One region of the Methylocystis iwaonis genome, then DNA from elsewhere that is predicted to be linked to it. Evidence: predicted binding sites of a transcription regulator. Region 1 holds the regulator's gene; each other region holds the start of a gene.
The links. The regulator LexA, encoded in region 1, represses DNA repair genes until DNA is damaged. The targets are predictions, from matches to a motif close to TGTTCNNNNTGTGTTCNG.
Positions count from the first base shown of each region.

Region 2: the regulator LexA is predicted to act here: its motif matches at 2,832-2,849, upstream of recA (recombinase RecA).
Region 3: the regulator LexA is predicted to act here: its motif matches at 3,192-3,209, upstream of ssb (single-stranded DNA-binding protein).
Region 4: the regulator LexA is predicted to act here: its motif matches at 4,947-4,964, upstream of QMG84_RS12950 (YifB family Mg chelatase-like AAA ATPase).

Region 1 is NZ_AP027142.1:1,353,170-1,360,518, reverse strand. Features, by position in the region: gene QMG84_RS06495 (ComEC/Rec2 family competence protein) at 1-1,500, shown strand, start outside; gene lexA (transcriptional repressor LexA) at 1,639-2,352, opposite strand; gene QMG84_RS06485 (L,D-transpeptidase family protein) at 2,725-3,894, opposite strand; gene QMG84_RS06480 (acetyl-CoA carboxylase carboxyltransferase subunit alpha) at 4,156-5,121, opposite strand; gene QMG84_RS06475 (alpha/beta fold hydrolase) at 5,303-6,175, shown strand; gene QMG84_RS06470 (hypothetical protein) at 6,339-7,349, shown strand, end outside.
Region 2 is NZ_AP027142.1:3,563,387-3,570,735, reverse strand. Features, by position in the region: gene alaS (alanine--tRNA ligase) at 1-1,462, opposite strand, end outside; gene recA (recombinase RecA) at 1,680-2,747, opposite strand; gene QMG84_RS17065 (hypothetical protein) at 2,871-3,404, shown strand; gene QMG84_RS17060 (DUF6460 domain-containing protein) at 3,424-3,825, shown strand; gene QMG84_RS17055 (hypothetical protein) at 4,074-4,301, opposite strand; gene QMG84_RS17050 (extensin-like domain-containing protein) at 4,347-5,225, opposite strand; gene QMG84_RS17045 (DUF2852 domain-containing protein) at 5,360-5,824, opposite strand; gene QMG84_RS17040 (hypothetical protein) at 5,971-6,336, opposite strand; gene QMG84_RS17035 (glycosyltransferase family 2 protein) at 6,467-7,349, opposite strand, start outside.
Region 3 is NZ_AP027142.1:1,485,338-1,492,686, forward strand. Features, by position in the region: gene QMG84_RS07055 (FkbM family methyltransferase) at 1-523, opposite strand, end outside; gene QMG84_RS07060 (OpgD/OpgG family glucan biosynthesis protein) at 541-2,127, opposite strand; gene QMG84_RS07065 (hypothetical protein) at 2,227-2,460, opposite strand; gene ssb (single-stranded DNA-binding protein) at 2,561-3,085, opposite strand; gene dctA (C4-dicarboxylate transporter DctA) at 3,382-4,644, opposite strand; gene QMG84_RS07080 (AIM24 family protein) at 4,772-5,722, shown strand; gene QMG84_RS07085 (hypothetical protein) at 6,031-6,438, shown strand; gene uvrA (excinuclease ABC subunit UvrA) at 6,567-7,349, shown strand, end outside.
Region 4 is NZ_AP027142.1:2,670,670-2,678,018, reverse strand. Features, by position in the region: gene htpG (molecular chaperone HtpG) at 1-940, opposite strand, end outside; gene QMG84_RS12970 (DUF2794 domain-containing protein) at 1,382-1,801, shown strand; gene QMG84_RS12965 (Bax inhibitor-1/YccA family protein) at 1,862-2,632, opposite strand; gene QMG84_RS12960 (hypothetical protein) at 3,218-3,997, shown strand; gene QMG84_RS12955 (lytic murein transglycosylase) at 4,051-4,863, opposite strand; gene QMG84_RS12950 (YifB family Mg chelatase-like AAA ATPase) at 5,034-6,572, shown strand; gene QMG84_RS12945 (ATP-binding protein) at 6,569-7,349, shown strand, end outside.

The sequences.
Region 1 (7,349 bases):
ATTGGCGGCGACGCGGGCGCCATCGCCGCCGCCATGGTGACCGGCAAGCGCGATTTTCTGTCGGAAAGCGCGAAGGATCTCATCCGCCGGGCCGGCATTTTCCACATCGTCACCATCTCCGGCATGCAGATGACGCTTGTCGCCGGCATTTTCTTCGTCGGCCTGCGGCGCTTGCTGGCCATGTCGCAGGCGCTCGCGCTCAACTATCCGATCAAGAAATGGGCGGCGGCGCTCGCGATGATCGGCGCTATTCTCTACGATATCGGCACGGGGTCGCGCGTCGGCACGGAACGCGCGCTGGTCATGACGCTGATCATGCTCGGGGCGGTGTTGTTCGACCGCCCCTCGCTCTCCATGCGCAATCTCGCGCTCGCGGCCTTCGCCGTCATGGCCGTCGAGCCCGAGGCGATCATGGGCGCGAGCTTCCAGCTTTCCTTCGCCGCCGTCGCGGCGCTCATCGCCATCTACGAATGGCGCGGCGAGCAGCTCACCGAGAGAAGCACGCGCACGGCTGGGGTCGGCCTGCGCAGCCGCCTCGCCGCGGGGCGAGAGACGATCGCCGAGCGTCTGCTGCATGGGCCGGGCGCGGCGCTTGTCGCAACGCTTTGCGCGACCTCCGCCACCGCCTCCTTCATGGCCTATGATTTCCACGAGTTGAGCCCTTATGTGCTCATCGGCAATCCGATGACGCTGATGGCGATCGAGTTCTTCGCCGTGCCCTGCGCTTTGATCGGCGCGGCGCTCTATCCCTTCGGCCTCGACGGTTTCATCTGGCGCTACCTCGAGATGGGGATCAATCTCGTGATCTGGCTCGCCGGCCTCATCGCCAACGCGCCTGGAGCGAGCCTGCATGTGAAGGCCTTCGCGCCCTGGGCGATGGTCTTTCTGGCGCTCGCCGTTCTATCGGCGGTTCTGTGGCGAACATGGATGTGGCGGGCGACGGCGATCCCGCTCGCTTTGATCGGCCTTATGGGCGCGACCAACGCCGAGCGCTTCGACATCGCCATTCCCGCGACCGGAGAGGCGGCCGCTCTGCGCCGGCCGTCGGGCGAGCTCGCGCTGCTCGGCAAGAAGCCCGGCGCCTTCGCCGCGGAACAATGGCTGCGCGCCGACGCGGACGCGCGCGCCGTCGACGAGGCGAAAGCGGCGTCCTGCGACGACTATGGCTGTATCGGCAAGGCCGCCGACGGGAGGATCGTCGCATTGGCGACGTCACGCGCAGCGCTTCTCGAAGACTGCGCCCGCGCCGCAATCATCGTCACGCCGCTGCGGGCGCCGGAAGGCTGCGAAGCGCCGATCGTGATCGACCGGCGCAAGCTCGCCGAAACCGGCGCGGTCTCGCTACGCATTCTGGAAGGCGGCGCGCTCGCGTGGACGACGGCGCGAGGCGTCGACGAAGACCGGCCCTGGTCGCCGAAACCCGCGCAGCAGATCAGACGCGCGGTGGCGCAGGAGGATGAAAGCGCTGAGGAAGCGGAGCTTGCGGAGCCGCTGGAGTAATCGCGTGAGAGGCGGATTGGGAATCCTTGCGAAAACCACCGCCGTCATTGCGAGCGAAGCGAAGCAATCCAGAGCCGCGACGGCTGCCCTGGATTGCTTCGTCGCTTCCTCGCAATGACGGCGGGGTGACTGTGGATGTCAGTACTTCCGCAGCAAGCTCACCAGCTTGCCCTGGATGCGCACCTTGTCCGGCCCGAAAATGCGCGTCTCATAGGCGGGGTTCGCCGCCTCCAGGGCGATCGAGGCGCCGCGCTTGCGCAGCCGCTTCAACGTCGCTTCCTCGTCCTCGATCAGCGCGACGACGATGTCGCCCGTGTCGGCGTAGTCCTGTTTCTTGATGACGACAGTGTCGCCGTCCAGAATACCAGCCTCGATCATGGAGTCGCCGCGCACTTCCAGCGCGAAATGCTCGCCGCTCGACAGCATCTCGGGCGGCAGGCTGATGGTATGGCTGCGGCTTTGGATGGCGGAGATCGGCGTGCCGGCGGCGATGCGGCCCATCACGGGAATCGCCACCTGTTGATTCGCCTCGTCCTCCCCGCGCTCGTGCAGCGGCCGAACGCGGCCCAGATTGCCTTGAATGACCGAAGGCGAGAACTTCCCGCCGCGCGCGGCCCCGCCGCCCCTGGGCGTCGCCGATTCGGGCAGCCGCAAAACCTCGAGCGCGCGGGCGCGATTGGGCAGGCGCCGGATGAAGCCGCGCTCCTCGAGCGCGAGAATAAGACGATGAATGCCGGACTTCGAGCGCAGATCGAGCGCGTCCTTCATCTCGTCGAAAGACGGCGGAACGCCGGTTTCCTTCAGCCGCTCGTGGATGAAACGCAGCAGATCGCTCTGTTTCTTTGTCAGCATAATCCGCCCCTCGCGACACGAACCGCCGCGCGCCTCGCCCTCAGGCCGCGAGCCTCAAAACAAATCATGAACGATTTATAGGCGTTCCCTGTGCGTTCCGCAACAACTATTGCCGAGGCCGGGTTAACAAAGGCTTTTCAAAAGGAAAGCCGCGCCCGAACGGGTAGCGCTCAATTATTCACAAAGTGGCGATGACGCCCCTCGTGCTTCGAGACGCCTGCTGCGCAGGCTCCTCAGCATGAGGGGCTTCTGCATCCGCGCCAAACACTTAGGCCTCATCCCGAGGAGCGAGCGAAGCTCGCGTCTCAAAGGACGAGGCCGCCTCGGAGCATTACCGACAAACTGAGTCGCGCCCGGACGGGGGGCGGCGCCCTACTTCTTCGGGTTGAGCGCCTTCTTGATCGACGCCGTCGGCCCGTTTTCATCAGCCAAAGCCGACATTTCGCGATGGTGCTCCGGCGCAAGCGCCCGAACGACGGTCGAGGCTTCATGGCTTTGCGCCGCGGCCTTGGCGGCGGCCATGGTCACGACCGGGGATTTCGTCGCAAGCTGCTGGGCGGATTTGTCCACGGCGCGCGCCGGCTTCTCTTCGAGCGCGATTTCCGTCGGCCCCGTCAGCGCCTCGGGCCGGCTGGCCTCTCCCGCCTTCGAGGCGAAGCTCGGATGCTGGCCGCCGTCCTCATAGACGACGCGCACCGGCTTCACGCTCTGGGAAAGCTCGGCGATCTTCTCGTCGTCCTTGGCGGCCTTGGCGGAGACGCTGGCGACGAGCTCGGGATCGCGTTTGAGGGGCGGACAGGCGGAGACCGGGTCCATGGCGCCGCTCGGCGTCGCATTGAAGACATAGCGGCGACCGCAGAAAGCCACCTGCGGCTCCTGCTTCGTCACCTCGAAAACGTCGTTGCCTTCCTTGAGATTCTTCCAGAAGCCGATATTCGCGTCCAGCCGATGCTTGGCCAGATTTTCCGCCGTCATGCGGAACGGATAGGACTGCATCTGGATCGCGCGCTGGCCGCCGTCGAAGCTCGAGCGGGCGATGGCGTAGATCTCGGCGATCTGCGCGTCGGTCATGGAGAAACAGCCGGCCGACGAACAGGCGCCATGCACCATGATCGTGCCGCCCGTGTGGCCCAGGGCGCGGTCGAGCTGGTTCGGATAGCCGACGTTGAAAGACAGATAATAGGACGAATTCGGGTTCATCTGGGCCGGGGTGATCGAATAGAAGCCCTCCGGCACCTGACGGTCGCCTTCCTGCGTCTTCGGGCCGAGCTGACCCGACCAGCGGCACATGGGGAAGGTCTTGAGGTGGATGTAATTCCCGTCCGCGCCCTGTTTCCAGATTTCGAGCTCCGCCTCTTTCTTATAGGCGCGGATCAGCATCGGCGCTTCTTTGGTGGTGCCGAGCTGCGCCATCTTGGCGAGCGTCTCCGGCGGCACGGGCGCGAGCGAGCGATGCGACAGACCGCTGTCCTGGCAGGCGGAAAGCGACAGGCCGGCGAAAGCGACGGCGACCGCGGCCGGCTTCAAGATCCGATGTTCCATGCGCTCAGCTCCCCTTAGCGCCCCGGCGCCCGCGCATTTTGTCGGTCGCGAGCCGTCGGGCCCGCCAGATGAATGCGAGCTTGAGGGCTCGCGGTTCAAGATTGTGCAACTGCAGGATGTTTACGCTGCGTTGCGTAACTCGATTCTTACCGGGCGCAGACTCTTTGCCGCCCGTCCGGCAAGCTAACGAGCAGAATGGGACCAGAAAGTGTCCAAACCCCTCGCCACCCCAGGAAAACGCTGCAATTCGATTTGTTTACCTTAACTTTTGGCTTCTATCTTGCGGCCCATGTTAAGGAATTTGTCCGCCCGCGCGGCGCGTAGCTGCTCGCGCGAGAAATTGGCCAAACGGGACAACTCCGACCAGATGGCCTCGCCCACTGCGGCGATGGCGGCGGCGGGATCGCGATGCGCGCCGCCGGCGGGCTCGGAGACGATCACGTCGATGATGCCGAACTTGAGCAGATCCTGCGCGGTGATTTTCATGCTGGTCGCAGCTTCCTGCGCCTTGCCGGAGTCGCGCCACAGGATGGAGGCCGAGGCCTCGGGCGAAGCGACCGTATAGACGGCGTGCTCCAGCATCAAAACCTTATTGGCCGCGGCGATGGCGATGGCGCCCCCGGAGCCCCCTTCGCCCACGACGACGGCCACATTCGGCACGCCGAGCGACAGCGACACATCGGTCGAGCGCGCGATCGCCTCGGCCTGGCCGCGCTCCTCGGCGTCGATGCCCGGAAACGCGCCCGCCGTGTCGACCAGCGAAATCACCGGCAATCCGAAACGATCGGCAAGCTCCATGAGCCGCACGGCTTTGCGATAGCCCTCCGGCCGCGCCATGCCGAAATTATGCGCGAGCCGGCTCGCCGTGTCGGAGCCCTTCTCCTGGCCGATCACGCAGACGGATTCGCCCTTGAAACGGCCGAAGCCGCCGACAATGGCCGAGTCCTCGCCAAACAGCCTGTCGCCCGCGAGCGGCGTGAACTCGGTGACGAGCTGCTTGACGTAATCCGAGAAATGCGGCCGCTGCGGATGGCGCGCGACCTGAATCTTCTGCCAGGGCGTCAACACTGCATAAAGATCGCCAAGCGCCTTCGCCGCCTTGGCCTCGAGCTTGCTGAGCTCCTCCGCGATCGAGACGCCGTCGCCCTTGTCGGCCAGCGCCCGCAGCTCCTCCACTTTGGTTTCGAGTTCGGCGACGGGCTTTTCGAAGTCGAGATAGGAGCGCATGAGCGGTTGGATTTCCTGCCGGTTATTGGTGGCGCCCGGCGGCCTCTCGGGCGCGCGCAAACTCGCTGCATCGGCGCGGGAAGTCAAGAAAGGTCGGCGTTGCGGCGTTCTTCCTGCAATAGCAGCGTTTGGCGCAATCCGCCCGGCGCGGTAAAAGTCTGCGAGACATTGGAGCAATTGCGTGAGCTCGACCTTCGCCCCCGAAAGCCATTTCATCACCGCCCGCGATGGCCTGCGCCTGCATTATCGCGACTACCCCTGCCCGGCCGCGACGCGGCTGCCGTTCGTGTGCCTGCCGGGGCTCGCGCGCACGGCGGATGATTTTTGCCTCGTGGCCGAAGCGGCGCAGCAATCGGGCCGGCGCGTGCTCGCGCTGGATTATCGCGGACGCGGGCGCTCCGAGTGGGACAAGGACTGGCGCCGTTACAATCCCGACGTCGAAGAAGAGGACATCTTTGCCGTTCTCGCCGACGCCGGCGTCGCCAGGGCCGTCTTCTTCGGCACCTCGCGCGGCGGGCTTCACACGATGCGCCTCGCGCGCGCCCGGCCGGGATTGATAAGCGCCGCGATCCTGAACGACATCGGCCCCGTGATCGAAAAGAAAGGCCTGCTGCTGATCAAGGGCTACGTCGGCAAAATGCCGCCGCTCCAGAAAATGAGCGACGCCGCCGCGCTGATGCGCCTGACCGCAAGCGTGGCCTTCCCCGCGATCACGCCCGAGCAGTGGGAAATCTTCGCGCGCCAGACCTTCGAAGAAAGGGACGGCAAGATCGCGCTGCGCTACGATCCCGAGCTTGCGCATACGCTCGACGACATCACGCCGGAATGCGAGGTCGAGGATTTGTGGGAAGCCTTCGCGGCTCTCGCCCAGCACCCCATACTCGCGCTGCGCGGCGAGACCTCGAACATCCTCTCCATCGAAACCTTCGCTGAAATGGCGCGACGCGCGCCGAGGCTCGAACGTCATACCGTACCCGGCCAAGGCCACGCGCCGCTGCTGCTCGACCAGCCGACAATCGAGCGCGTGATGCAGTTTTTGAATAAGCAGGACTGATACGCGCGCGCGACGCGCAGAATGTGAAACATCGTTGGCCCTTGCCTGTCGCCGCCCAACCGCATTAGCTTGCAACGCGGCGTTTCAAGAAAAACCTTATGAGGGGCGAGAGATGGCTTCCAATTATTTTCGTAACGGCTTTCGTGCGCGCTTAGCGTGCTCAGTGTTCGCACTGGCGACAGCAGCCTCGACATCCACTCATGCCGCCAAGCTGCGCCACGCACAAGCGGCGATAACGGCTCCAACCGCATCGGCAGGCGCGCCGCTGTCGGCGGATGACGTCTCCTGGCTCTTCCCGCCGCCCAAAAACGCCGAGGGCCTCGCCGACACGATCGCGATCGCCGATCTCACTGCGCCAGACCCGAAGGACGCTTCGAAACGCGAAGCCCTATGGCCCGCAGCCGCCTTTGCGCAATTCCTCGCCAACGCCGAAGGCCCTGCGACGCAGATCGGAAGCCATCATGTGCAATTGCCCAAGGAGGCGCATGACATCAAGGCATGGCGTGTCGCTGGTTTGCGCATCGACCCCGGCGCGCCCGGGCTCACGCACGGCGTCACCGAGCAATTCGGACAATCTCCGCAAGTGCGCTTCATCCTGCAGCCGGTGACGACGCAAGCCAATGGCGCCGTGCAGGTTCACGACGTCGCCGCGCATCTTGTCTACACTTTCGCCGCCGGGTTCGACGCGCCCGCCGAACAAGGCTGCCAGGCGCGCGTCAAGCCGGACATGGACGCGTTCAAGAAAGTCGCGCGCGACTTCGCCGGTCTGCGCGACGATCTCGCGAACGGCCGCTTCGGCGCCGTGAAAATCTCGACGCAAGGGAAGCTGCTCGGCGTGCATCCGGGCCTCGCCGATCGCCGCTCGGCGAAACCGCTGCGCGACGCGCTTGTGAATGTTCTCGAGCGCCATCTCACGGGCGGAAAGCTCAGCGCCATGGCGGTGATGGGGCTCGCCGACAATGGGCCCGAGCCCTGGATTTTCCTGGCCATGGCGCCGGTCGGGCCGGGCGTCGTTCCCTCATTGCCCAATGGCGGCTTCATTCCGGTGCGCGGGCCGGCGCTCGACGGCAAGCAATTCGCCGAGGGCCTTGCGGTGTTGGAGACGCCGCATCAGGTCATCCCGACGCCGGCGCCCAATAATCTCAATCCCATCACCTGCAAGAACGCGGCGCTG
Region 2 (7,349 bases), 1.5 Mb from region 1:
CGCGCTGGCCCTTTTGGAGAACGAAGGCTTCCGCTCCGTCATGGACGAGCGCTGTAACGACGCCTTCGCTCTTTTCCGCGTCATAGCCGAGGAATTCCGTGGCTCCGACGCGCTCCTTCAGGGCGAACCAAAGGGTTTCGGTCGCGGTTTCGCCGGAGCCGGCCCAGGCCTTGCGGGCTTCCGCGCGCTGGCGCTCCATGGCGGCGTCGAAGCTTTCCTTGTCCACGGCGATGCCGCGCGGCCGCAGGGCGTCCTCGGTGAGGTCGAGCGGGAAGCCATAGGTATCGTAGAGCTTGAAGGCGGTTTCACCCGAGAATTTCGCGCCCTGGGTCAGACCGGCCGTTTCCTCGTCGAGAATGGCGAGGCCGCGCGCGAGCGTGGCGCGGAAGCGCGTTTCCTCGGTTTTGAGCGTATCGACGATGAGCGCCTGGGCGCGCAGGAGCTCGGGATAGGCCTGGCCCATTTCCGCGACGAGCGCCGGCACAAGGCGCCACATCAGCGGCTCCTGCGCTCCGAGGAGCTGGGCGTGGCGCATCGCGCGGCGCATGATTCGCCGCAGCACATAGCCGCGCCCTTCATTCGAAGGCGTCACGCCATCGGCGACAAGGAAGGAGGCGGCGCGCAGATGATCCGCGATAACGCGGTGGCTCGCCGCCTGTGGGCCATTTACAGGCACGTTGGTGAAATCCGCGACGGCGCCCGTGAGCGTGCGGAAAAGATCGGTCTCATAGTTGGAAGTGACGCCCTGGAGCAGGGCGGCGATGCGCTCGAGCCCCATGCCGGTGTCGATCGACGGACGGGGAAGCGGCGCGCGTTGGCCCGGCGCAACCTGGTCATATTGCATGAAGACCAGATTCCAGAATTCCAGAAAGCGGTCGCCGTCTTCATCTAGGCTGCCGGGGGGGCCGCCGGCCAAGGCTTCGCCCTGATCGTAGAAGATTTCCGAGCAGGGCCCGCAGGGGCCAGTGTCTCCCATGCTCCAGAAATTGTCGGAGCTGGCGATGCGGATGATGCGGCTGTCGTGGAAGCCGGCGATCTTCTTCCAGAGGTCATAGGCCTCGTCGTCGTCGTGGTAGACGGTGACGAGGAGGCGGTCGATGGGAAGCTGGAACTCGCGGCTGATCAGCCCCCAGGCGAGTTCGATCGCGCCTTCCTTGAAATAATCGCCGAAGGAGAAATTCCCAAGCATCTCGAAGAAGGTGTGATGCCGGGCAGTATAGCCGACATTGTCGAGGTCATTGTGCTTGCCGCCGGCACGCACGCATTTCTGCGCGGATGTCGCGCGCGCCTGATGGCGTTTCTCGACGCCAGTGAAGACGTTTTTGAACTGCACCATCCCCGCATTGGTGAACATCAACGTGGGGTCATTGTGCGGAACGAGCGGAGAGGACGCGACCTTCTCATGGCCATTGCGGACGAAGTAATCGAGGAAGGTGGAGCGTATCTGGTTGACGCTGCTCATTATGCGTCTCTCTCGGGCGCGACCGGGAAGCCTCCCGATCATATGGTGATTGGTAAGCCGGACGAAAGCGCGTCCGGCGGGTCGTGCCGCCTCGGCTTTACGAGGCGCGTGTCTGTCGCCGGGCGATATGCCAGTCCGCAAGCTTTTCGGCAATGAAAAAGGCCCGCAGGGCGGGCCTTTGAAAACCGGGAGATATGAGCGGGGAGGGTCAGTCCGACTATTCCTTGTCGTCGCCGTCGCCGGCATCGAGAATTTTCTCGGCAATAAGGCCCGAGTTTTCGCGGATCGCTTGCTCGATGCGCTGTGCGGCTTCCGGGTTCTGGCGCAAAAAGCTTTTGGCGTTTTCGCGGCCCTGGCCGAGGCGTTGGCTGTCGTAGGAGAACCAGGCGCCCGATTTGTCGACAACGCCGGCCTTCACGCCAAGATCGATGAGCTCGCCGAGCTTCGAGACGCCTTCGCCATACATGATGTCGAATTCCACCTGTTTGAAAGGCGGGGCGACCTTGTTCTTGACCACCTTGACGCGCGTCTGATTGCCGATGGTCTCGTCGCGCTCCTTGATGGCGCCGATGCGGCGGATGTCGAGACGGACCGAGGCGTAGAATTTCAGCGCATTGCCGCCCGTCGTCGTTTCCGGCGAACCATACATCACGCCGATCTTCATGCGAATCTGGTTGATGAAGATGACGAGCGTGTTGGAGCGGGAGATGGAGCCGGTCAGCTTGCGCAGCGCCTGGCTCATCAGGCGGGCCTGCAGGCCGGGTTGCACCTCGCCCATTTCGCCTTCGATCTCGGCGCGCGGCGTCAAAGCCGCGACCGAATCGACAACGAGCACGTCGACCGCGCCGGAGCGCACCAGCGTGTCGGTGATCTCCAGCGCCTGCTCGCCGGTGTCGGGCTGAGAAATCAGCAGCTCGTCCAGATTGACGCCGAGCTTGCGGGCGTAGACCGGATCGAGCGCATGTTCGGCGTCGACGAAAGCGCAGACGCCGCCGAGCTTCTGCGCCTCGGCGATGACATGCAGGGTCAGCGTGGTCTTGCCCGAGGATTCCGGACCGTAAATCTCGACGACGCGACCGCGCGGCAGGCCGCCGACGCCAAGCGCGATGTCGAGGCCCAGCGAGCCGGTGGAAATGGTCTCGATCTCGACGGCTTTCTGATTTTTGCCGAGCCGCATGATCGAGCCCTTGCCGAAGGCGCGTTCGATCTGCGACAGGGCGGCGTCCAACGCCTTGGTCTTGTCCACGGACGATCCTTCCACGAGGCGGAGATTAGCTTGGCTCACGGCTGAAATCCCTTCTGGCATGATTTCAATGGCGGGGGCAACAACAACTCTGGCGCAATTGTGCATGATTTGTTCTCGAAGCCAAGTTCATTTTTTGTTCGCGTGAATATAAAAGCCGAGAAGGTGACTGCTACCGTAACCATGGGAGCCTCGCCGCCATCGGGCGCAGGTCGCGATATTGACGCGGGCCTTGCCGCTTCCCATCTGCGGGGCATGCGCCCTCGCATCCCCGCCGTCATGCCCTCCGTTGTCGTTCGCTCGGCGCTTCTGGTTTTGGCCCTTGCACCCTTTGCCGCGCGCGCCGACGACGCTCCGCCGTCGATTATCGCGCCGGAAACCGAACGCTTCACGCTCCAGCCCGCCGATGGCGGGTTTTTGCGGATGAACAAGGACACGGGCGCGGTTTCCTTCTGCTCGGTGAAGGAAGGCGTCTCCGTCTGCCGGCTCGGCGCTGACGAGCGCACGGCTTTTGAAGCCGAGATCGAGCGTCTGCGCGCCGAAAACACGCGGCTGAAGGCTGCGGGCGTCGCGCCGCGCAGGCCCTCGACGCTGCCCGATGAACAGGAGTTCGAAAAGGCGCTTTCCTTTACCGAGCGGTTTCTGAGACGCATAATGCGGCTCTTCAAGGAGGAAGCGCCGACGGGAGGCGCGCTATGAGCGCAGGAGCCGTGCGCCGATGACCGATGAGAGCCCCTTCTCCAATTGGCCCCATCTCGATAAGAAACCGCCGCGCCCCGAGCGCGAATATTTGATCCTCCCCGGCGCAGCCGAAGCGGAACGCACTACGGAACCCTTGCACATGGCGTCGAATAACGGGCTCGAAAATTTCCTCGGCGGCTCGCCCCTCAATGTGGTCGTGCGGCTTTTCTTCATCTCGCTTGTCGTCGGCGCTTTGCTGATGTGGCTGGAATTGCGGCCCGTCGACATTTTGCGCGGCGTGCAGGCTTTTATCGACCGCATTTCGTCGCTAGGCTTGGGCGCGGTGAAGGAGCTTTTCAGCTATGTGCTCGCCGGCGCGGTGTTTGTGGTGCCGGCGTGGCTCGTGTTGCGGCTGATGAATATGGGCGGACGGCGGTAGGCGCTGGCCTCTCAGGCGCGAATCAGAAGCCTTGCTCGACCGTGAAGCCTCGTACGAGATCCGCTCGATTGGTTCGCTGTCATCCCTGACGCTCGCGTCGTTTGGACACAGAGGGAATCACCGCCGTCATTGCGAGGAGGCGGAGCCGACGAAGCAATCCAGGGCCGCATCGCTGCTCTGGATTGCTTCGCTTCGCTCGCAATGACGGGCGCTGAATACCCATGCGAGCTATTCAAGCGGAAACGGTATCACAGACCGTGCTTTTCCCAGACGGACCGGATCTGAGCTTCGGTGGCGAATTCTCCCCGCGCCGCGGCCGCTTTCGAACGGGCGATCGCCGCCTTTTCGTCCGGCGACAACGAAACCGGGGCGCCGCCCTCGCCGGTCAGCTCGATTATCATTCGCGCGATCTCGTCCTGATCCTGCGGCGGCAGGCTGCGCAGGACTCCCACCGCTTCGTCGAGGAGCTTTGTCATCGGGTCAGCATATAGCGCGGCGACCGCGCGGTGAAGCCAATCGGTCTATCGCCGTCTTATTGTCGAGGTCAGATCGTCCGGATCGTAGCGCCGCGGCGGCAGCGGCGTATCCGGCGCGTTGATCGGACCGAGGCTGTCGCCGCCGTCGAAGGCTGCGGCGGGCGGGCGGCCGGTCGTGTCATTATCGGTCTCTTCGCCGGCCATGGGCCTGGCGTTCCGCATGGCGACGAGCGGCGATTGATCGGGCGGCGGCAGGGTCTCCTCCGGCGCGGGCTTGCAGATCGTGCGCGAGCGCCCGTGCTGCGCCAGGTCGACGTGGATATGGTTGTAGTGGAAGGCGTTGGAGCCCGGCGACAGCACGGTCGAGAAATGCGCGCAGGAGCCGCGGTGCACGTCCATCAGGAAGGCGCGCGTCTGCTCCTCGCCGCGCCACCAATCGCTCACCAGCGTGATCTTGCGGCCGTCCTCCAGCACGAAGCCGCCGATATCGAGCGCATTGCCGAAGGAATGTTCCGAAAGCTGCGCGCCGCTCTGATTATTCATGCCGCGGCAGGCGTAGGAGCCCATGGAGTCGATGCGCACGACGCGCTGGCCGAAGCGCGCCTGCGCGGCGGGCTGCACCGTGTCGGCGACCCAGGATTCGAGCTCCGCCACCATGGGGCAGTCGAGCGTCGCCGTGGAATTGAAGGAGACGGCGCCGCCTTGCAGCGCAGTCACTTTGAACGGCTTGGTGAGCCCGCAAATGCCGGGGCCTTCGAGCTCATTGGCCAGAGCGATGAATTCTGTCGGCTGCACGCGGCGCTGCGCGATGCAGGCGTTTTCGGCGTGCGTGCGCCAGGCCGGGCGCTGCGGTCTGAACGGCCCGGAGCAGCCGCCAAGCGTTGCGGCGACCAGAAGCAGGAGGAGTGTGGCGCGGCGGAGCATGCCGCCTAGGGTTACGAAGTCTTCGTTAACCGGGCGTCGAAAAGTTTAGTTAACAGCGTGATATTCCAGGCGTGTGGCGCGGCTGCCCCAAACGGCTGCGGCCGGCGTTTCCGCCGGCCGCAGTTTTTGACTTCTTACTGCGCGCTTCCCTTGCGGGCGCGCATAAAGCTTTCGAATTCGTCACGGTCGCGGGCGCGGCGCAGCTCGGAGATATGTTCCGAGAATTCGCGCTCGGCCTCGGCGAGCTTGCGGCGCTCCTCTTCGAGGCGGGCGAGCTCGCCCTCACGCCATTCGTCGAAGGCGACATTGCCCGTCGAGCGCATGAAGGAGGGGCCAGCCCAGCCGCGCGAGGCCTCCTTGGAGACGTCGCCGAAGGCGCTGCGCACTTTGGCGCCCTGCTCGGCCGCGAAGGAGAAGAGGTCGCCCTCATAGCCGAAGCTCTTGCCCCATAGCTTCAGGAACAGCAGGGCGAGACCGATCGGCCAGAAGATCATAAAGCCGATGACGATGGCCGCGACTTCGAACGGCCTCCAATGCGCGCATCCTCCCTGACGCCCCCAGGCGGAGGAGTGCATGCGGGAATCACGATCGCAGCTCATGTTTGGCTCCAGTTGATGGTCGGCCCCGGTCTCCCGGCGGCCGATGTTAATGTTATACACATTAACATAGAGACCCGCAAGAAGGCGGAAGCCAGGCCGGCTTCCTTGCCGCGCCCCGCCGGATATCGGGACGCCGCAGCCCTCTTTCAAGCGCCGTCGGGCTCGCAGCTCAAAATCCAGGTGCGGCTACAGAAGGCGACGTAAATGCGCTCCTGCCCGAGCGCATGTCCAAGCTCATTCGCCAGCTCGTTGAGCATGGCTTCGATCTCTTCTTCGGGCAGGTGGCCGAGATAGGCGTGCACAGCTTCGCCGTTGAAGATCGCGACGGGCTCACGATCGGAGCCGGCCGTGCCGTCGTCCTTCGGCCAAGCGTAGGTCACTTCCGCGCGGGTGAACATGCCCGAGAGCGCGGGCTTGCCCGCCTCGACGCGCCGCCGCATCCAACTGCGCGCCGTGCGCACGGCTTCCGAAATGTCATAGACCCGGCCCTCTGGGTCCCAGCCCTCTCGCAAACCGACTGTAATGCGGAAATCGCGCCGGGGTCCAAGAGAGCCCGGGACTATGCGATAAGGAGGCTTACTCTCGCTCATGGGTCGAAAATTAGGGCGCGTCGGCGTGAGATGGCCATCCGCGCGAGCGTGCTTATTCCAACTCAGCTTCCGCCGGGGTCGCTTCGACCGCTGCGGTCTCCTGCTTGGGCGTGCGCTTGAAGGTCGATTTTCGGCCGCGCAGCGTCTGCAGGATTTTCGCGCCATTGGCGAAGGCGAGATAAATGAACAGCGGCGGGAGCGAGCCGACCGTCTTGGCGAAATCCACGACCGTGCCGCGCTTCAAGGCGAGATAGGGGGGCAGGGTGATGCCGAGCGCCACCATCGCCGTCATGGCCAGGATCAGCTCCAGCAGCCCGGCATAGGGCGCGAGCGAGCCATGCAGCAGCGCGCCGAGCGCGAAGGCGATCAGGCCAATCGCCGCCGCCGGGAAGAAGACTTGATGGGCGACCAGCGAGATCGCAAGCACGCGCTTCGCAAGCGGCCAGGGCGCTTCCCAGATCGGCAGGATGGTCTTCTGCGCGACTTGCACGAAGCCATTGGACCAGCGCCGCTGCTGGCGGCGGAAATCGCGGATGCCGTCCGGCACCTGGCCCGGGATTGGCGGCTCGGAGACGAAGAGCCCATGCCAGCCGCGCAGCTCTGCGCGAACCGTAAGGTCGAGGTCTTCGCAAAGCGAATAATCCGACCAGCCGCCGGCGTCCTCGACCGTGGCGCGGCGCCAGATGCCGCCCGTGCCGTTGAACTGGAAGAGCCAGCCGGCCAAGGCGCGCGAGCGCTGCTCGACCATGTAATGGCCGTCCTGCACGAGCCCCTGAGCGCGGGTGAGCCAATTCGTTTCGAAGTTCTGGAATTCGCAGCGCGACTGCACGAAGCCGGCGCGATCGTCCGTCAGAAACAATGGCACCGTGCGCTTGAGCCAGTTTGCCGGCGGCCTAAAATCGGCGTCGAGCATGGCGATGAAGGGCTCGTTCGTC
Region 3 (7,349 bases), 130 kb from region 1:
GGTCGGGCGTGTCACTCTTGGAGAATTCCGCGACGAGCGCCGCAAGCGACTCGCTGTCCGGGCCAGGCTGGGCCGCGATCATTTTGCGGTGGAAGCGCAGAAGCGGGTGCGAGGAAGGCGCGTTTTCGACCGAGTGGTCGAACTGCTCGACTGGAACGCCAGCCTGCGCCATTGCGAGATCCCAGGCGTCGTCGTCACAGACGCCAAAGGAAAAAGCGTGGATCACGCCGGTAAGATCGTCGAGCTGGACATAGCCGCCGTCGCCAGCCGAGCCGACCCGCGCCTTGGCGACGCCGATCGCTTTTTGTGGCTCCAGTAGCCGAAGCGTTGCGCGCAATTCATCCTGCAGCGCTCGCGTGCCGCTCGCAGAGCTCTGCGGGAAACGAGGGAGCAGCAAATCCTTTATCTCGATGAGGCGCGCTCGGGTCTCCTCGTGACGCCAGTCTGCGTCATTGACGGATTGCGGCAAAGCCTTGCGCCGCCATTCATCGTATTTCTTTCCGAGCTCCCCCAGCGTCGTCATTTCCGCCCCTCCGCCCGTCAGAACGGGTGATATTGATACAGCCAGTTCTCCGAGATCACCTTATCGCCGTTCTTCAGGAAGAGGCGCATCTCCACCGGATCGGTTCCGTCGACGGTGAGGTCGAACTGGGCGCGCCAGTGGCCGGGCACGCCGTCGAAAACCGCTTCAGTATAAATGTAGGAGAAGGTCCCGCGCGAGGCCCAGAGAATGGGCTCGGGCTTCACGCCATAAGGGAGCTTGGCGAGCGGATCGCCCAGAAACTCGACCATGAATTTACGCACGCCCTTGGGCCGGGGCTTGCCCGGCTGGCCGCCATTGCCGAGCCGCGTCGCGACGCAGCGCGCCAGGCCGGCGGGGTAGGGCTCGTCGGCCAGCCAGTGCAGGCGGTAGGAAAATTCGAAGGCGGCGCCGGGGACAGCAGGCTTATCGGGAACCCACATGGCGACGATATTGTCGTGGATTTCGTCGTCGGTCGGGATCTCGATGAGTTGCACCGCGCCCTTGCCCCAGTCGCCTTTCGGCTCGACCCAGACGCTCGGACGGCGGTCGTAGAAGACATTGTCCTGGTAATGGTCGTAGCTGCGGTCGCGCTGCATCAGGCCGAACCCCTTCGGATTTTCGTCGCCGAAGGCCGAGGCGACGACGCGCGAGGGGTTGTTGAGCGGTCGCCACAGGCGCTCGCCGGCGCCGGTCCACATGCTGAGGCCGTCGGAGTCGTGCACCTCCGGACGCCAGTCGACGGCAGTCGGCTTCACAGTCTCGGAGAACCAATACATGGAGGTGAGCGGCGCAATGCCGAAGCGGGTGAATTTACCGCGAAGATAAAGCGCGCAGTCGATGTCCATCACGACGCCCTTGCCGCGCGTCATCAGGAACTTATAGGCGCCGACGATCGAGGGGCCTTCGAGCAGCGCGTGGAGCACCACGCCATCCTCGGTCTCCGGCCCGACATAGATATGCGTAAAGTCGGGGAATTCCTCGCTGGCGCCGGCCTGCCAGGTGTCGAGCGCAACGCCGCGCGCCGAAAGTCCGTATTGCCGCAACTCGCCGATGGCGCGGAAATAGGAGGCGCCGAGAAAAGCGACCCAGTCGTTCTTCTTCCAGTCGAGCGGGCCTTCCTTGGATTCCTGGATTCGGAAGCCTGCGAAGCCCGCCCCCGGCGGCAGTTGCCGCGCGATGGAATCGTCGGGCATGTTGAAATAGCTCGTGTCGTAAAGCACCTCGCGCGCCACGCCGTTTTCGACGGCGTGGATACGCACAGCCTTTTTGAAGAACATGCCGAGATGGAAAAACTCGATCGGAAATCGCTCCTTCGTGTCGGCGAAGAGCGCGTGATCGGTATTGTAGGTGATGTGGCCCCACTTCTCGTAGTCGATCTGCGAGGTGATTTCCGGGGCCGGGATATTGGGCTTGCGATAGGGCTCCTTCACGAGCCGCTGCGCTTCCTGCTTCAGCGCCTCGTAGGAGAAGGGCGTGGGCTCGCCGAGCTTGACATTGGAGATGCGCGACGCCGCGGCTTCGGCCGGCCGGGCGCCGACGGCGCCGAGCGCGCTCGTCGCGGCCGCGACTTTGAGGAAGGAACGGCGGTCCTGCTTCTCGATCATCTCAAGTTCCCTATCGACGAAAACCAAGGAGCCTATGGCGTCGCAATGCGGCGCTCTCTGGGCGGAACGCTCGACGCTTCAACGAGGGCTTGGGCGCGCTCAGCCGCGGATCGGCTCGTTGCGGATCGCGGTCTTCATAAAGAAATAGAGGCCGATGAGGCCAAAAGCCGCGAAGACGATCTCAATGCCGCGGCTGATCATCGGGTCGAGCTGGAACAGGCCGCCGAGCGCCCAGCCAGCCGCCCAGGATGCGCCGACAAGCTCCGTCCCGACGAGGATCGCGACGGCGACCAGCGTGGAAAGGTGCAGGTAGTTGATCGGCTTCTGGCTCATGTCCGGCTCTCGATGGCGGCGCGGCGCCGCGTAAGCCCTGCTATATCAAAGGAAGGCGCGAGGCAATACCGCGCCCTTTCTCCGCATCGCTCCCAGCGGCTCAGAACGGAATATCGTCGTCGAGCTGATCGGAAAGGCGACCGCCGCCCGCGGGCGGAGCCGGTCGGCGCTCGGCGGGCGCGCGCTCCATGGGCGAGGAGCGGCCGAAGGAGCCGCCGCCACTGCTCTGGCCATAGCCGCCGCCTTCGTAATCGCCCTCGCCGCGGCCGCCGCCCTTGCTGTCGAGCAGCGTCATCTCGCCCCGGAAACGCGGCACGACGACTTCGGTCACGCGACGCTGATTGCCGTCCTTATCCGTATATTCGCGGGTCTGGAGCTGGCCTTCGAGATAGATCTTGGCGCCCTTGCGGCAATATTGCTCGGCGATCTTGCCCAGAGCCTCGTTGAAGATCTGGACATTGTGCCACTCGGTGCGGTCCTTGCGCTCGCCCGTGCTCTTGTCGCGCCAGGACTCGGTGGTCGCGAGCGAGAAGGAAACGACGCGGTCGCCTGACGGGAAGGTCCGCACTTCCGGATCGCGGCCCAGATTGCCGACCAGAATGACCTTGTTCACGCTACCCGCCATGTCTCTCTCCACTTGCTTTCTGCGGAGCACTCTAGTGCAACGGTTTGCCTATCTCGCGCGCGGGAATCATTTGTCCACAGATGATGCGTCGGCGCCGCCGGGCTCATGTTCTTTTTTTGTTCTAGCATCCGACAGGCGTCGGCGCAAGCGCCCTCATCCGACCCTCGCTTACGCGAGGGCCACCTTCTCCCGCAAGTGCGATCGCGCGCGGGAGAAGGAGACGTGTTGAAAGATCTGTGATCCAAAACTTGGGCGGCTCTCCCTTCTCCCGTTTACGGGAGAAGGTGGCCCCTGCGTCAGCAGGGGTCGGATGAGGGCGCCAGCTCCGCCGCCAGCTTCTCCCGATCGAGTTCATCCTCCCAGGCCGAGACCACGATCGTCGCCACGCCATTGCCGATGAAATTGGTCAGCGCGCGGCATTCGCTCATGAATTTGTCGATCCCCAGCACGAAGGACATGCCCGGCGCCAGCGAGGGATCGACGGCGGTGAGCGTCGCGGCCAGCGTCACGAAGCCCGCGCCGGAGACCCCGCTCGCGCCCTTGGAGGTCAGCATGGCGACGACAAGGATCGTCGCCTGATGGGTGAAATCCAGCTCGACGCCCATGGCCCGCGCGATGAACAGGCTCGTCAGCGTCATATAGATATTCGTGCCGTCGAGATTGAAGCTGTAGCCCATCGGCACGACGAGGCCGACGACGGATTGGGAGCAGCCGAGGCGCCGGAGCTTCTCCATCAAGGCGGGCAGGGCGCTTTCGGAAGAAGACGTGCCCAGCACGATCAACAGCTCGTCTTTGAGAAAGGCCAGGAAACGGAAGATGTTGAAGCCCACCGCCGCCGCGATCACGCCGAGCACGATGGCGACGAAAAGCGCCGACGTCAGGTAGAAGGCGCCGATCAGGCCGCCCAGCGACAGAAGCGCCGCCGAGCCGTATTTTCCGACCGTATAGGCCATGGCGCCGAAGGCGCCGATGGGCGCGGCCTTCATCACGATGCCGATGAGCGCGAACATGGCGTGGCCGGCGTCGTCGACCCAATGGCGCATCGGCCGCCCTTTCTCGCCGAGCGACAGTAGCGCAAAGCCGAAAAGCAGGGAGAAAAGCAGCACCTGAAGAATATCGCCCTTGGCGAAGGCGCCGATGGCGCTCTCCGGGATGATGTCGAGAAGGAAATCGACGCCGCTGTGCTTGGCGGCGGCTTCGGTATATTTCGCGACCGCCGCCGCGTCGGGCTTGCCGGCGAAACCCGTGCCGGGCTGCAGCAGATTGCCGACCAGAAGCCCGATCGCCAGCGCAAAGGTGGAGACAATCTCGAAATAGAGGAGCGCCTTGACGCCGACGCGGCCGACTTTCTTGGCGTCTTCGATGTGCGAGACGCCTGAAACCACTGTGCAGAAGATGATCGGCGCGATCGCCATTTTGATGAGCTTCACGAAACCGTCGCCGAGCGCCTTCACCCAATCGGCGGCGGCGATCTCCGGCGCGAGCCAGCCGAATAGCGCCCCGAGGGCAATCGCGACGAGGACCTGGACGTAGAGCAGGTGGTGAAGGGGTTTCTTCATGCCGGTCTCTGGCGCAGCCTCTATAGGCCGCGCTTATGGCGGCAAAATCCGAGCGCGTCCACGTTGGAAGATTGTTCGCAGGCGGGAGCGTCGCTAAGATTCAGCCAGATTCCAACGGGAGGAGCGCATGAGCGCGGGCGATAATGAGACCTCATTTCTCGGGCAGGGTATCCAGGGCGGCGGCTCCTTTCTCGGGGGCGGCGGTCTGACGCAATGGAGCGCCGCCGAGCCCGCGCTGCAGGCGGGCGAGGGGCTCGCCTTCGAGATCAAGGGCCATGAGCTGCAGTTCCTCGAAGCCGAGCTGCGTCCCGGCGAGGCGATGATCGCCGAGGCCGGCCAGATGATGTTCAAGGATGCGGCGGTCTCGATGGAGACCATCTTCGGCGACGGCAGCGAGCAGAATACCGGCTTTTTCGGCAAGCTCCTTGGCGGCGCCAAGCGGGTGCTCTCGGGCGCGACTTTGTTCATGACGCGTTTCGCCAATGTGAGCGGGGGCCCGGCGCGCGTCGCCTTCTCGGCGCCCTATCCGGGCAAGATCCTGGCGCTGCGTCCCGACCGCTATGGCGGCGAGTTGTTTTGCCAGCGCGAGACCTTCCTCGCGGCGGCGCAGGGCGTGAAGATCGACGTGGCCTTTCAGAAGAAGATCATGACCGGGCTTTTCGGCGGCGAAGGCTTCATCATGCAGCGCCTCGCCGGGCAGGATTGGGTGTTTGTCCACGCCGGCGGCATGGTGGTGGAGCGTGAGCTCGCGCCGGGGGAGGAGATTCACGTCGACGCCGGCTGCCTCGTCGCGCAGACCGCGACGGTCAGTTTCGACGTTGTGCCCGTCGGCGGGATCAAATCCATGATCTTCGGCGGCGAGGGCTTCTTTTTTGCGCGGCTGATCGGGCCGGGCCACGTCTGGCTGCAATCCATGCCAGTTTCTCGGCTTGCCGGCCAAATCCTGTCGCGCGCGCCGGCCCATGCCGAGGTGGGCGTGGGCCATAGCTGGGGCGGGGGCTCCGGCGGATCGTCGGGGGACTCGTCGTCGTTCGGCTCCTGGGGCGACTCGTCGGGTTCCGGCGGCGACGACGCCTGACGTCTCTAACTGTCCTCCCAGGGCTAGGGGAGCCACAGATTTCGGGAGCGTCATGGCCGGGCTTGTCCCGGCCACCCACGCCGAGGGGCACAGTCCTAACTGGACGCGTGGTCGTGAATGATAAGTTTAGGCAGGGCGTCGATGTACGCCCAGCGGTCGCCGTGGTTTGCGCGGCGTGGGTGGCCGGGACAAGCCCGGCCATGACGTGGTGTGCATTTGGTGGCCCTCTAGGGGAAGTTTGGCTGGGCGAGCCTGATCGACGAAGCAAATTATGAACGGCATTTTTTACTCACCCGTTTGAGGCCCAAATGAAACCTATCGAGCTGATATTTGCGTTGGGCGCCGGCGTTTTCTTCTCCGGCGTGGCTCATGGTGCCGGCTGTCAGCCCGGCAATGAAAAATGCCCGCTTATTTTGAAAATGAAGCGGGGTTCGGATACGATCTCGTTCTCCTGCATGTTGTCATCCGCCAAGCCGGGCTGCGCCGCGGCGTTCGAAGCCCGCGCCGGTCAGGTTGCGACCCTGCGGGGCGACCCCATCGCGCATGAAAATTTGGTCTTTCCCAGCGGCGACGGCACGGACGAGCTCGAATTGGGTCCCTACCCCCTGCCGGAAACAGGGACGTACACGCTCAAATTGTCCTATGGCGCATCCATGATGTCCCGAGACGCGAACGACCGCCCGGCGAAATACCGCTGGACGCTTCGCGTCCATTGACCCTTTTCTGCCGGGCGCAGCTCAGGGGGCCCTGCGCATCGTCTGCGATTTCCGCAACGCAACAAGTGGCGTTTGTCCCCGGCAGCGCTTAGATTAACGTTTCCCGCGTTTCTACCAGCCTTCGGCAAATGGCGAGCACCAGCAAGAAATCCGCGCAGACGCTAGAGAAGACCTTCGACGCCGCCAGACGTGCGGCCGACGAAAAGACCATCTCCATCCGAGGCGCCCGCGAGCACAATCTCAAAAACGTCGACTTGACGATCCCCCGCGACAAATTCGTGGTGTTCACGGGCTTGTCGGGCTCCGGCAAATCGTCGCTCGCCTTCGACACCATCTACGCCGAGGGCCAGCGACGCTACGTCGAGTCGCTCTCGGCCTACGCCCGCCAGTTTCTGGAAATGATGCAGAAGCCCGACGTCGATCAGATCGACGGGCTGTCGCCGGCCATTTCCATCGAGCAGAAGACGACCTCCAAAAATCCGCGCTCGACCGTGGGCACGGTCACGGAGATCCACGACTATATGCGCCTGCTCTGGGCGCGCGTGGGCGTGCCTTATTCGCCGGCCACCGGCCTGCCGATCGAGAGCCAGACGGTCTCGCAGATGGTCGACCGCGTGCTCGCTTTGCCGGAAAGCTCGCGGCTCTATCTGCTCGCGCCCGTCGTGCGCGGCCGCAAGGGTGAATATAAGAAAGAGATCGCCGAATTCACCCGGCGCGGCTTTCAGCGTTTGAAGATCGACGGCGCCTATTACGACATCGCCGACGCGCCGCCGCTCGATAAGAAGTTGAAGCACGATATCGACGTGGTCGTGGACCGCATCGTGGTCCGCAAGGATATGTCGTCGCGCCTCGCCGACAGTTTCGAAACGGCGCTGGATCTCGCCGGCGGGCTGGCGGTGATCGAATTCGCC
Region 4 (7,349 bases), 1.3 Mb from region 1:
CGCGCGAGATGAGCACGCGGCGCACGTAAAGCTTCGACTTGCTCTTGCGGGAGGGCTCGAAGAGGTCGAACGGACGCGAGCCAGGCACGAAGGCGAGCACCGTATATTCGGTGCGGCCCTCCGCGCGCCAATGCACCGTCAGCGCCGGCTCGTCGAACGAGCCCGAGAGCTGTCGGTAGAAGTCCGTGTACTGCTCCTCGGTGATCTCCGACTTCGGCTTGGTCCAGAGCGCTTGACCGTCGGCGATTCGACGCGGCTCCTTGCCAGGCTCCTCGATGAGGTCGATCGGCGTCGAGACAGCGCCAGAATGTTCGCGCACGATGTTCTCGATGCGCCAGGGCTCGAGAAATTCGTCGGATTCGGCGTTGAGATGCAGCGTCACGCGCGCGCCGACCTTTGGCGCGTCGTCGAGCGCGAGCGGCGCAATCGAATAGGTTCCCTTGCCTTGCGACGACCAGAGCCAGGCTTGGTCATCGCCCGCGCGCCGCGTGGCGACCTCGACCAGATCGGCGACCATGAAGACGGAATAGAAGCCGACGCCGAACCGGCCGATCAGCGACGCGCCTTCCCCGGCGCCCTCCTGGCCGAGCTTATCCAGAAAAGCGCGCGTGCCGGAATTGGCGATGGCGCCGAGCGCGCTGATAAGCTCGTCATGCGACATGCCGACGCCATTGTCGGCGACGGTGAGCTGGCGCTTTTCCTTATCGAGCGCGATGGTGACCAGCGGCGCGCCGGCCTCGGCCGCGAGCCTCTCGTCGGAGAGTGATTCGTAGCGCAGCTTTTCGCAGGCGTCGGCGGCGTTCGAAATAAGCTCGCGAAGGAAAACCTCGCGCTCCGAATAGACGGAATGCGTCATCAGCTCGAGAAGCTGCGCGACATCCGCTTCGAAGCCGAACTGAGCGGCTTGCGGCGCTTCGGCAGTGACAGCGTCTTTGGTCATGAGTGCTCCAAATCGGTCAGGCTCCGGCGCGGGAGTCCTGATTAAAAAGGCAAAATGGGCGGCCTTGCGGCGCGCTGCTTGAGTTTGGCATTTGTCCAAAAATTGCAAGGGGACAGCGGTCAAAAGACAGGGCCGGCGCGGGATTTCTCCCGGCCGGCCCGTCATCACCGGACCTGTTGCGACTTGAGAACGCGCGATCCCGGGGGGCTGGGGGGCTGACGAAAACCGGAAAAGCGCGCCGAAGCCGGTCGCGGCAATGAGAAGAAATATTGGGCTAGCCGTTTGACGCGCAAGGGGCCCAATGCAGGCTAAATTGTGATTAATGACTGTAGGTGCTGAGGTTAAGGCGCGGAAGCCCTTTAATATGTCGCGTCGATGACAAACAACGCTTGCCCCGCAGCCCGCATCGCGCGAACATAATGGCAAGCTTGGAGAACATGCATGGCGGAGTCGGAGACGACGGAGCCCAGCCGTTCCCGCCCAGCCTTTGTGGTGGTGGGCGGCTCCGGACGCTCGGGGCAGGGGGACCACGCGAAGGGGGCGGAGAACCGGGCGGCGGCGCAGGTCTCGTTCGACCGGCGCGAGCTCAACGCCCTGTTCAATCTCTACGGCGCCAAGGTCGCCGCCGGCGAGTGGCGGGATTACGCGCTGGACTTCACGCCCGCCAAGGCGGTTTTCTCGATTTTCCGGCGGACCAGCGAAGCGCCGCTATATCGAATCGAAAAAAATCCTGAGCTGGCGCGCAAGCAGGGGGCCTATGCGGTGATCGCCGCCGGCGGGCTCGTCATGCGGCGCGGGCACGACCTCGCGCGCGTTTTGCGCGTGCTCGACAAGGGGCTTCGCATCGTCGGCGCGGAATAGGCAAAAAAAGCCCCGCTTACGCGGGGCTTCTCCGGATCGGGCTTAGGCCGCCTCAAAGCGTCAGTCGTTGCGCTGACCGAAGAGATACAGCAGCGACTGGAACATGTTGATGAAGTCGAGGTAGAGCGACAGCGCGCCGAAGACGCTCTTTTTCTGCGCCACTTCGTAACCATCGCCCTCGTAATACATGTCCTTGATGTTCTGCGTGTCCCAGGCGGTGAGGCCCGAGAAGATCAGCACCGACAGGATCGACAGCGCGAACTGAAGGCCGCTGGAGTGCAGGAACAAATTGACGAGGCCGGCGATAACGAGCCCCCACACGCCCATGACCAGGAAGGAGCCGAAGGCCGAGAGGTCGCGCTTCGTCATATAGCCGTAGATGCTGAGGCCGCCGAAGGCCGCCGCGGTGATGAAGAACACGCGGGCGACCGATACGCCGGTGTAGACCAGCAGGATCGACGACATCGACAGGCCCATCAACGCCGAGAAGGCGAGGAACAGGTTACGCGCCGTCGCCGCCGACATGGTCTGGGCGCGCGCGCCGATCAGGAAGACGAAAGCGAGCGGCGACAGCATCACCACCCAGCGCAGCGGCGAGAGATAGAGCGCCTGGCCGAAGGACGATAGAGCCACCAGCTTGCCGCCGACGAATTGCGGCTCCGCGAGCATATAGGTGCCCAGCGCCACGAGGCCGGTCACGGCGAGGCCCAGCGTCATGTAATTGTAGACGCCCAGCATATAGCCGCGCAGGCCTTCGTCGATCTCGGCCGTGGTCGACCGGGCGACCCCGCGGCCGTAGCCGAAGTTCGAGTTGCGGTCGTAATATGACATAGCGATCCTCTCGATCTCCCAAGGCCGGCGCGGACGGATTTCCGACCATCGCTCGTAGCCTCAACCATTATGGCTGAGTGCAATATGGCTTGGCCCGATTTGGGTGGCAAGGCGCGCCTGGATGAACTCTTGTTAAGGTGGCGCGAGGATTAATGGAAAGTAGAGAACAGGCTTGGCGTCGCGCCGCTCGCCAGGAAACGCCCCGGATCCGTCATTGCGAGCGGAGCGATCAGGGCCGCATCGCAACTCCAGATCGCTTCGTCGCTTTGCCGCGCAATGACGGCTGCGCCGCCGGTTCGGGCTTTTTTTGTGCGGTTGCGAAAAGCGCAAGCGCCGTGCCAGGAGCCCTCAACTTCCCCTGCGCGCCCGGGCGTCCAGGCCGTTTCGAGGGGAAAAATGCGCGGCCAGCCATGGTGCGAAGCCGCATAGATGACTGATTGTCGCACCCTTGCCGTTCAAACGGATTACGCTAACATCGAGGGAAGGGCGTCGCCCGGCTTCCCGCCGGAGCGGCGGGATTGCGCGGCGCAATGCGGATGTCCCGGGAGTCGCGTGTCCTTGCCGCACGAGGACCAGGAGGAGAAGATGAGTGATGACGCGCCGACGTCGTTTCATAGCTACATGAGGCTGCTCCGAACTTTTGCGGCCGCCGGCGCTCTGGCTTTCACAGGGCTCTTCGCCGCGCCGGCGGAGGCGCATGGGCGCCTGGGCGCCGCCGAAGGCCGCTGCCGGCTCTACATCGGCCCCGACGTCATGAACTTCACGGGCTATTTGCCCGAGGCCTCGAAAAACGAGTTCTGCGAGGACATCCCCGCGACCGGCCCGATCATCATGGTGCTCGACGCGGAGCAGCAAGAGCTCCGCGACATGAAGATCGAGATACGTATCGTCAAGGACGTGGGCGGTCCGGAAAAGGAGAACGAGAATCTCGAGGCGGCGACCGTCGCCTACCAGCCGCCCAAGCTCTATCCAACCGGTACCGTGAATTTCGAGCACACCTTCAAGGAGGGCGGCTATTTCGTCGGCATCGTGACCGTGACCGGCGACCACGGCGAGCAATGGGTGTCGCGCTTTCCTTTCTCGGTCGATCGCACCTTCATGCGCGATCTGCCGATCTATCTGACGCTTGGCCTTGGCGTCGTCGCCGCTTTCCTCATTTATCTCGTGCATCGCGGCCGCATGCCGCCGCCGCAGATCGCCACCGCCGCCGCGGCTTTCAAGACGCCGCCGCTGCCGCCGATCGACGGCCCCGACCCGGACGCGGACCCGTCCCGAGAGACGGTTGAAGAAGAGGCGGCCGAGACCGATGGAGAAAAAGCCGAGGAACGGGACGAGACCGACAGATACAGCACCGCCGCAGAATAGGTCGTCATCATGTAAGTCCGCCGTTTTCCAAGCGGCGGACTTAGCAAATCGAGCTATTCGCCGCCGCCGTCGATTTGGCGGCCGATGATGGCGATGGCTCTTTCATAAACCGAGGCGGCGTTCCATGCCTGGATCGCCTCGAAATTGGGCTCTCCCGGCTGATAGCCCGCCCCCGCGCGCCAGCCATGCGCGTGCAGGAAATTCGCCGTGGACATCAGCGCCGCCGAGGCGTTGTCCAAATTGCCGACGCCATATTGCAGAATGTTCTTGGGCAGAAACTGCGTCTGGCCAATCTCGCCATGCATGGAGCCGCGGGCGCTGGCGGACAGTCTCCCATTGTCGATCAGCTCGAGGGCGGCGTAGAGCTGATCTGTGAAATAGTCCGACCGTCGGCAGTCATAGGCGAGCGTCGCCACGGCGGACAGCGCGTGCTGATTGCCATGCACCGCGCCGAAACCCGTCTCCATGCCCCAGATCGCCAAAAGCGGGCCCGGCGGCACGCCATAGCGGCTCTGGATCGAGGAGAAGAGCGCGGCCTGCGAATGTTTGAGCTGGCGTCCGCGCGCGACGATGGCCGAGGCGCCGCGCTTCGTCATGAAGGCTTCCAGAGAGAGATGAAAGCTCTTCTGGCCGCGATCCGCGCCGATCGTCGGGGAGTTGTAATGGGTGTCCATGAGGGCGTCGATGCCTGCGGCGCCGACGCGCCCGCGCGCTTCCTCGGCAAACGCCTGTTTCCACGCCTCGAAGCCGCCCGCGCCATTGCCGCATCGCGCCGCCTGAGCCGGCGCCGCCGCGCCGAGCGCTCCGATAACAAGCGTCGCCGCCAAAAACTTAGCGGCGGCGCGGCTTGTCGATAATCTCTTCATCGGCCTCCTCCTCGGGCTCTCCGAAACGCCAGGGAGCCTAAACATATTTGACAATGCGGCAAGCTTACGAGCGAGCGCTCGAATGTTCGTATATTGTTCTTGCGCGATCAAGCCCCGAAAGTTAATTTAGCTCTGTTTCAGGCGGCCGGTGGTTTTCTGGGAGCATTGCTATGGCGGTCAGGGTGGCGACGGTCGCTTTCGAAGGCGTCGAAGCGCGCCCGGTGGACGTCCAGGTCCAGATTGCGCCCGGCTCGGTCGTCTTCAATGTCGTTGGCCTCGGCGACAAGGCTGTCGCCGAATCGCGTGAGCGGGTGCGGGCGGCGCTCATCGCCTCCGGCCTCGCTCTGCCCGCCAGGCGCATCACCGTAAATCTCGCTCCCGCCGACATGCCGAAGGAGGGCAGCCATTATGATCTGCCCATCGCGCTGGGGGTGATGGCGGCCATTGGCGCGATCCCGGCCGATGCGCTGGAAGGCTTTGTCGTCCTCGGCGAGCTCGCGCTCGACGGGACGCTGACGCCTGTCGCCGGCGTGCTCCCGGCGGCGGTGGCGGCCAATGCGCGCGGGCAGGGGCTGATTTGCCCCAGGGAATGCGGGCCGGAGGCGGCCTGGGCGTCGGGAGAGATGGAGGTGCTCGCGCCGCGCTCGCTCATTCAGCTCGTCAATCATGTCAAAGGAACGCAGGTCTTGGCTCGGCCCGAGCCGGCGGTGCGCGCGCGGGCCGCCGATCTTCCCGATCTCGCTGACATCAAAGGGCAGGAGAGCGCCAAGCGGGCGTTGGAGATCGCCGCGGCGGGAGGCCACAATCTGCTGATGAGCGGACCGCCGGGCGCGGGCAAATCCATGCTCGCCGCAAGGCTCCCGTCGATCCTGCCGCCGCTGACGCCGCGCGAGCTGCTCGAAGTTTCCATGATCCATTCGGTGGCGGGGCAGATCGCCGGGGGCGAGCTGACCGACCGGCGGCCGTTTCGCGCGCCGCATCATTCCGCTTCCATGGCCGCTCTCGTCGGCGGCGGAACCCACGCGAAGCCCGGCGAAATTTCGCTTGCCCACAATGGCGTGCTCTTCCTCGACGAATTGCCGGAGTTCCAGCCGCAAGTTCTCGACAGTCTGCGCCAGCCGCTCGAAACCGGCGAGGTCGCCATCGCGCGCGCCAATCATCGGGCGGTTTATCCCGCGCGTTTCCAGCTTGTCGCGGCGATGAACCCCTGCCGTTGCGGCCACGCGCTCGATCCCGGCTTCGCCTGCCGCCGGCAGCCCAATGAACGGTGCGTGGCGCAATATCAGGCGCGTCTGTCCGGGCCGCTGCTCGACCGTTTCGATCTCCAGATCGAGGCGCCCGCTGTCAGCGCCGCCGATCTTGTCCTGCCGCCGCCGGCCGAAGGCTCGCGCGAGGTTGCAGCGCGCGTCGCCCGCGCCCGCGCCTTGCAGCGGGAGCGTTACGAGGCGTTGGGACTGCCGGGCGTCCTCGCCAACGCCGCTGCGCCTGCGTCGGTCATCGAGCGGGTGGCGCAGCTCGACGGCCCGGGGACTGCGCTGATCCGGGACGCGTCGGATCGTTTCGCCCTGAGCGCGCGCGGCTTCCATCGCGTATTGAAACTTGCCCGCACCATCGCCGATCTCGATGGCGCCGAACGGATTGCGCGCGCGCATCTTGCCGAGGCGCTCTCCTATCGTGCGGGTCTGGCGGCGCGGCGGGTCGCGGCATGAGCGCTGTGGAGCTTATGGCGATCATCGCCGCTTTGGCGCTGTTCGGGGGCGCGGTTTTCGTCGCCTTGCGCAGGAGCCAGCGCGGCGCGCGCGAGGCGGAGCTCGAAAAGCTGCGGGATGAAATCTGGGAGCTGCGCGCCGCGGCGGCCGAGCGCGATAAGGCCGAGGCCGCGAGTCTGGCCAAATCCCGCTTTCTTGCGACCGTCAGCCACGAAATTCGCACGCCCCTCAATGGGGTGATGGGGCTCGCGCAGCTTCTTGCGATGACGCGGCTCGACGCGGAGCAGGCGAGCTACGTCGAGGCGATCGGCGATTCCAGCCGGTCGCTTGCTCAGCTCATCGACGACATTCTCGACTTCTCCAAGATCGAAGCCGGCAAATTGGACTTGCGCCGCGAGACCTTTGCATTGGCGCCGCTCGTCGAGGGCGTCGTCGAGCTGCTGGCGCCGCGCGCTTTCGCCAAAGGGTTGGAGATCGCAAGCGTTGTCGAGCAGGATGCGCCGCGAATGATCGAGGGCGATCCCTCGCGGCTGCGACAGGTGCTGGTCAATCTTATCGGCAACGCCATCAACTTCACCGTGCGCGGCGGCGTCGGCGTGCGGGTTGCCCGTGACGGCGCCTTATTGCGAATCGACGTGCGCGATACGGGGCCCGGCGTTCCCGAGTCCGCGCGCGAGGCGATCTTCGAGGAATTCGAGCAGGGCGACGCCTCCGCGACGCGGCGCCAGGGCGGGACGGGATTGGGGCTCGCCATTTCCCGGCGTCTCGTAAGCCTGA